2 regions of the Variovorax sp. RCC_210 genome follow, and region 1 is predicted to be linked to the other one. Evidence: predicted binding sites of a transcription regulator. Region 1 holds the regulator's gene; the other holds the start of a gene.
What was found. The regulator FliA, encoded in region 1, starts transcription of late flagellar genes. The targets are predictions, from matches to a motif close to CTAAAGTTTNNNNNNNNNNNGCCGNTA.
Positions count from the first base shown of each region.

Region 1 (3,511 bases):
CCATGGCAGCCTGCTGCTGTCGGACCGCACGGGCCTGCCGCTCGCGGCGCCCAACCAGTGGCTGGCCACCGCCGCCACGCGCGGCATGAAAGACCCGGCGCGCAAGCCCGGCGCGCGCCAGGCGCCCTGGCTGCGCCAGCAGGACTTCGGCGCCAAGCCGGTGGTGCATGTGCTCACGCGCCTGCCCGGCATCGAGGCGATGGTGCAGTGGCATGCCGCGGGCCAGCGCTGGCTGGCGCGCGCGCCGGGCTCCACCGCCGTGATCGATACGCGCACCGGCGCGCCCGACACGCTCGCGCGCATGGACTTCGAGTTCGGCGAGACCCGGCCCGTGCGTTTCCGCGGCAAGGCCGCGCTGCAATGCGAGGCGCACGTGGACGTGGTGCTGCGCTTCAACACCGCCGCCGCGGCGGCCGGCGTGGCACGCGAGGCCATGCCCGCGCTGCGCTGCGTGGCCGTGCGCACGCTCGATGCGCGCACCGGCAACGTGCTGTCGCTGTCGTTCGCGCTGTCGAACGTGGGCACCGACGTGCCGGCGCGCCAGCTGGCGCAATGGCAAGGCTGGGCCAACGAGGCCGAGCCCTGCTTCCGCCTGCTGCGCGACGGCGTGCAGCTGGCCGGCGGCATCGGCGAGCTGGGCGACCCCGACAACATGAAGCGCCTGCTGATCGCCGGCCAGGTCACCACCACCGTGTGGCGCCTGCTGCACGCCGAGGGCGAGTGGGCCGACCGCACGCGTGCGCTGCTGGGCCAGCTCACGGCGCGCCCGGTGCGCAACGGCCGGCTCATGAGCGGCAGCGCGCTGTACGCGGGCGTGGGCAAGCTCTTCTTGCTGCTGGAGGCGCTGGGCACCGAATCGACCGCGCCCACGCAGGCGCCGCGCGCCATGGAGCAACTGGGCTGATGAGGAGGACGGAATGAGCAAGCTGGTTGCCGACCAGGCCGACGGACTGCGGCGCCTGCTGGCGCCGAAGCCCACGCGCGTGGTCGCCGTGGCGGGCATGGGGCAGGGCGCCGGCGGCACCACCGCCGCCATGAACCTGGGCGTGGCCCTGGTGCAGCAGGGCAAGCATGTGCTGCTGCTGGACGAACACTGCCCGAAGGAAGGCTCGGCCTGCGAGGTCTGGGCCATCGACCCGCTGGGCAGCCTGGCCGACGTGGCCAGCCACCGCCTCACGCTGGACGGCGCCGAGGTGCGGGCCGACTGCGGCGTGCACGTGCTGCCCGCGCCGCCCGGCGTGGCGCCCGAAGACACCGACCCGCGCGCGCTGTGGCCCGACGGCGTGGTCATCGTGGACGCGGCCTTCGACAGCGAGGGGCGGCTGTCGCCGCTGGCGCGCGCCGCGGACGACCTGCTGCTGGTGCTCAAGCCGCACCCGGCGTCGATCACCTCGGCCTACGCGGGCATCAAGAACCTGCACTACGCGCACGGGCTGAAGCAGCTGCGCTTCCTGATCAACGGCGTGGTCGACACCGAGGCCGCGCAGCAGATCATGAACAACCTGGCCAACGCCGGCAGCCGCTACCTGGCGCTGTCGCTGCAGCCGGCCGGCATGGTGCGCTTCGACGCGCGCATCCCCGACGCCTGGCGGCTGAAGCAGACCATTGCCGAGGCCTTTCCCGCGAGCGCGGCGGCCGTGGACTTCCGCCGGCTGGCCGACGACATGGGCCGCTGGCCCTGGCGCGCGGCCATGCCGCTCCAGGCCGCCTGAGCCGCCGACCCCCCAACGGAAAAGGACGGCCGTGTACACCGCACAGGGAACCATCGAGAAATCGCACCTGCTGGCGCAGCATCAACCGCTGGTGCGCCGCATCGCGCTGCAGATGATGGCCAAGCTGCCCGCCAGCGTGGAGCTGGACGACCTCATCCAGGCCGGCATGCTGGGCCTGCTGGACGCCTCCAGCCGCTACCAGGACAACCGCGGCGCGCAGTTCGAGACCTTCGTCAGCCAGCGCATCCGCGGCGCCATGCTCGACGAGCTGCGCGCCAACGACTGGGGCTCGCGCGGCCTGCGCCAGTCGTCGCGCGGCGTCGAGAAAGCCATTCACGCGCTGGGCCACCGGCTCGGGCGCGCCCCCACCGAAGGCGAGATCGCCAAGGAACTGAAGATGGACCTGGAGGCGTACCAGTCGCTGCTCCAGGAGATCCAGGGCTGCCAGCTGCTGTACGTCGAAGACTTCACCAAGGACGATGCCGACAACCCGTTCCTGGACGCGCATTCGCAGGAGTCGCGCAAGGACCGGCGCAGCGGCAACGACCCGCTGGAGCAGTTGCTGGAAAGCGGCTTCAGGCACCAGCTGGTCGATGCGATCTCGGCGCTGCCCGAGCGCGACCAGCTGCTGCTGAACCTGTACTACGAGGAAGAGCTGAACCTGCGCGAAATTGGCGCCGTGCTCGAGGTGAGCCAGTCGCGCGTGTGCCAGCTGCACAGCCAGGCGATCAGCCGGCTGCGCGCCAAGCTCAAGGACGTGCTGTAGCGCGGCCTGCGTCCAGCTCGCGCGGCCATTGGCTGGCCGTGTCGAAGCGCTGCAGCCAGAGCGCGGATGACGCCGGCGTGAAGATGTCGGCGCTCGCGGCGTTCGGCGGATAGCTGGTCATCCACAGCCTGTCGAGCCGCACGGGGATCAAGGCCTCGGCCAGCGCGCGCAGGTGGCGGGGCACGCCTTCTTCCACCGGGTACAGCGCCGGTGCATCGCCCGCCTCGATCCACAGGCCGCCGCCGTCCATGCAGGGCTGCAGGCGCATGCCCGGCACCTTCTGCAGCCGACGCTGCAACGCGTCCGTGCCGCCCAGCCGCGTGGCGAACTCACCGCTCACCAGCACGCCGAAACCCGGCGTGCGCATGCCGCATTCCAGGCTCATGCCGTCGGGCCGGCTGGAACGCATGAAGAAGGGCTTGTCCACATCGAGCCCGAGAAAGCGCCGCGCCAGCGCGAACTCGGCCGTGTGCTGCAGCGGGTAACGCTCCAGCACCGGCGGGCGGCCGATGCCCAGGCCCATGTAGGCCTGCACGGCCTGCAGCCGCTGCAGCGCGCCCAGCCACCACGCACGCACCTCGTTGTGATGCGCGGCCCAGAAGTCCAGCGGAAAGTGAAGCGCCAGGCAGTCCAGCCCCGCGGCGGCCCGCGGCATGCGCGCGCGCCGGAACTGCGCCACGGCCTGGAACTCGAAGCGCGACGAGCTCTCCTTCGTCGGCGCGTCGAAGCCCTGCAGCGAGACGATGTCGTCAGCGTGCTTGAGGTACTGCGCCTCGATGTCTTCCTGCGCGTGGCCCTTGCGCGCGACCGCGCCGCTGCGAAAGCCCATGTAGCGGGTGAGCGCGTGGCCGGTGAGCTGCTGGAACTCGTCGTGCAGCTGCGGCAGCAGCGTGGCCAGCCGCCCGACGTCGGCCTTCGAGCGAAGGTGGAAGAACGCCGAGGCGGACATGGCCAGCCGCCAGGTGGCTGGCGTCTGGAACAGCCCGGCCGCATGCTGCGGCGCCACCGTGGCGGTCGCGTTGGCATCGGTGCG
Region 1 covers NZ_JBFUPJ010000008.1:132,612-136,122, reverse strand. Annotated here, with positions in the region: gene flhF (flagellar biosynthesis protein FlhF) at 1-904, shown strand, start outside; gene AB6807_RS22140 (flagellar biosynthesis protein FlhG) at 918-1,712, shown strand; gene AB6807_RS22135 (RNA polymerase sigma factor FliA) at 1,744-2,478, shown strand; gene AB6807_RS22130 (type VI immunity family protein) at 2,462-3,511, opposite strand, start outside.

Region 2 (3,511 bases), on a different contig from region 1:
GGCGCGCCAGCTCCGCGGCGGTCCGGCGTGCGAAGTGCCCTTCACGGGCCAGGACGACCACTCGGAACTTCTGGAATTGGTGGGTCGCTTTGACCTTGTTTGGCGTCAATTTTTCTCTCGGTGATGGACGTGCGCGGCGGACTGTATCGGCGCTCTAGGACGACAGGAATCGGAACAGGACTAAAAGCGCCAGCGCATAAACGGCGGCCCTCGAGAACGCCCAATGGGTCACGCATCGCCTGTCCATAGGACATGGACTGGCCGAGAGATACGGAAAGGAGATTTAGTCCAAATCCTATTTTCCCGTGCATCAAGTGTTGCTAACTTTCACCGGGCGCACTGAATCGAACGATTCGATGCGAATCATGTTCGATTTGTCGGTGGAATTATTTTCCTTTGATTTCAAAAAATGAAAGTCATGCAATGCGTACAAGGTTTTTCAACGTTGCTGCAATTCAGGAAGAGGCCAACGACGTTTCAGGTCTCGCGGTAGCGGCCGCGGGGCTCGATTCCCGGAACTCCCACGAGGTCGTTTCGGTGGCGCTGGTCAACTGTGGCTTTCTCGAGCAGACCTCGGTGCTGTCGGAACTGGCCCATGCCAAGTTCGACGTGGTCAAGTTCGGCAGCCCCGGCGAATTCATGACCGGCTTCTGGCGGCACAAGAAGTTTTCGATGCTGGTCATCGCGGCCAGCAACGACGAAGATTTCGACCTGATATCGAAATTCATCGAAGTGGCCAATGCCCCCGCGCTGCTGTTGATAGAGGGCGGCAACTGGACCAAGCTGCTCCCGCTGCAAGCCAACCCGCCGCACATCGACGTGCTGCTTCTCCCGTCGATCAATGGCCCGGAATTGATTTGGCGCATCAAGAAGCTGCTGCGCGGCGCCACACGCGAAACGCATTTCGAGGCCGGCGAGTTTTCGTGGGGCGACTACCGCTTCGTCAATGGCGCGAGAACAGTCGTTTTTGTCCGCGGCCATGAAATCCAGCTGCAGCGGCGCCAATTCATTTTTGCGCTTCTTCTTTTCTCCAACATCGGCCACGTGGTCACGCGCGGCAAGTTGTCGGAGTTCTTCGGCGTGCAGCCCAAGGAAAACTCCCGGGCGCTCGACGTGTGCGCGGTGCACGTGCGCAAGAAGCTGGGGCTGAGCGCCGAAAACGGGCTGGTGCTGCGTGCGGTGTATGGGCTCGGCTACCAGCTCATTCCGGTGTCGAGCGCCGAACGGGCCTCCCGCAAGCTCGTCGACGACGGGACCGAATTCCAGCATGTCGCCGACAGCGCCGTGCCGGCCTTCGCTTCGCGCGACGGACGGCTGAGCAGTTCGCGCGAGCCCGAAGCGTGGGCTTCGCAGGCACGCATGAGCTGAGGGCCCGCGGCGCCGTCGGGCTGCAAGGCTGTTGAAGACAAGCGCAGCCCTTCATTTTTCCGCGCCGCTGCCGATAGTTCTCTATCTACACAACGACAGAGGACTCACATGCTGACCGCCATCGGTGCTTCGAGCACATCCGCTTCCGGCAGCGGCACCGCCGCCGAAGTCGCGAAGATCCAGCGCCAGATCGTCGCTACGCAAAAGCAGATCACCGCCACGCAGAAGACCCTGATCGAAACACCCGAAGGCGATGCGCGCAAGGCCGTGCAGCAGCAACTGCAGTCGCTCAACACGCAGCTCGCCATGCTGCAGGCGCAGCTGAAGGCGATCCAGGCGGCGGCCATGCAGAAAAGCGCGGAGCAGCAGATCGACGCCATGAAGAACGAAGCGGGCGCGAGCAGCAACAACAACCACAGCAGCGCGTTTCGCACCAACGCCAGCGGCGTGCCCATCGGCGGCACGCTCAACGTCGAAGCCTGACAAGGAAAGACGAACCGGCCGGCCTCGGCTTCAGCTGCGCTCCGGCCACCGGTGCCGGGTGCCGCCCGAGCGCCGGTCGGCCTTTTCCGCGATGGCGCCCTGTGCCACCAGTTCGCCGCCGCGCTGCTCCAGGTGCTGCAGGCATTGCAGAAAGATGTCGAGGTGCGCAGGCGCAATGCCCTCGAGCAGGCCGGTGTTCAAGCCCGCGATGCGCGGGAACAGCTGGCCGAACAGCTGCTGGCCCGACGCGCTCAGCCGCACATGCACCTCGCGCCGGTCTTCCGAATCCTGGCGGCGTTCCACCAGCTTTTTCTCGACCAGGCTGCGCAGCCCGCGCGAGGTGCGCACGCGGTCCAGGTGCAGGTGAACGGCCAGCATGGAGGACGTCATCTCGCCTTCCTGCGCGAGCGTGGCGATCATTCCCCACTCGCGGCGCGTGATGCCGAAGCCACCCTCGACCAGCCGCGTGGCCATGCCGCTGCCCGCGCGCATGGCGCGCGACAGCCGGTACAGCAGCAGGTCGTCCAGGGAGCGCGGCGCGCGCAGCGCGGCTGCGTCGGGAAAGGCTTGCATACGGATGGATTAAGAGGAAGCCGGGAGTGTGGTCCGCTCGCCTCGGCGGGCAGGTGATGGATTAGATCAACTGTTTGTGTGTACGTATAAACCGTAACAAATTTGCACGAACAGCAACAGGTCGTGGCGTTCGATTCTCGCCGTGAAGGTCGTGCGCACCCGTCCCGGACCACAAGCCACCCTTCGCAGGAGACTCCCCATGCCCGCATTCTTTTCCAGGCGCCAGCTCATGGCATGGGCCGCCGCCCTGGCCGCTTGCGTCCCCGCGATGCACACCACGGCCCATGCGCAATCCACGGCGCAAGCTCCCGCGCTGGACGGCCCTGTCTCCCTCGTCGTCGGCTACGCGCCCGGCGGCAGCACCGACCGCATCGCGCGGCTGATCGCCGAGCGGCTCACGCCGAAGCTGGGCGTGAAGGTGTCGGTGGAAAACCGCCCCGGCGAAGGCGGCCGGCTCGCCGCCAAGGAAGTGAAGCGCACGCCCGCGGGGCAGAACGTGCTGATGCTCGGCAACCCCGCGGTGATGGTGGTCGCGCCGCTGGTGTTCAAGGACGCGGGCTACGACCCCGACAAAGACTTCGTGCCCGTCTCGCAGGTCAGCAGCTACGACTTCGCGCTGGCCGTGGGCAACAAGTTGCAGCTCGACCGCGCGATGTTCCTGGTGGGCCGGCTCTGGGCGCACCCGGAAGAGGCCGTGTTCGGCGTGCCGGCCACCGGCAGCCTGCCTCACTTCTTCGGGCTGATGCTGGGCGACGCGCTGAGCGTGCAGCCGCAGATCAAGGGCTACGGCGGCTCGGCGCCGCTGTCGGCCGACCTCATCGGCGGCAACCTGCCGATCGCCATCGACACGCTCGACTCGCTCTACGCGCAACACGTGGCGGGCAAGGTGCGCATCCTGGCCGTGTCGGGCAAGAAGCGCGCGGGCTTCGCGCCCCACATCCCGACCTTCCGCGAAGCCGGCATGAAGATCGACGCCGACGGCTGGAACACCTTCTTCGCGCCCAGCACCATGGCCCCTGCCAAGGTGCAGCTGCTGGCCGGCGCCATCCACGACGTGATGAAGGACCCGGGCCTGCAGAAGGCGGCC
Region 2 covers NZ_JBFUPJ010000013.1:223,449-226,959, forward strand. Annotated here, with positions in the region: gene AB6807_RS29540 (EAL domain-containing protein) at 1-61, opposite strand, end outside; gene AB6807_RS29545 (helix-turn-helix domain-containing protein) at 397-1,368, shown strand; gene AB6807_RS29550 (FlxA-like family protein) at 1,477-1,851, shown strand; gene AB6807_RS29555 (MarR family winged helix-turn-helix transcriptional regulator) at 1,882-2,424, opposite strand; gene AB6807_RS29560 (tripartite tricarboxylate transporter substrate-binding protein) at 2,624-3,511, shown strand, end outside.
Region 2: a site for FliA is predicted at 1,418-1,444, ahead of AB6807_RS29550 (FlxA-like family protein). Genes of this name have one in related genera too.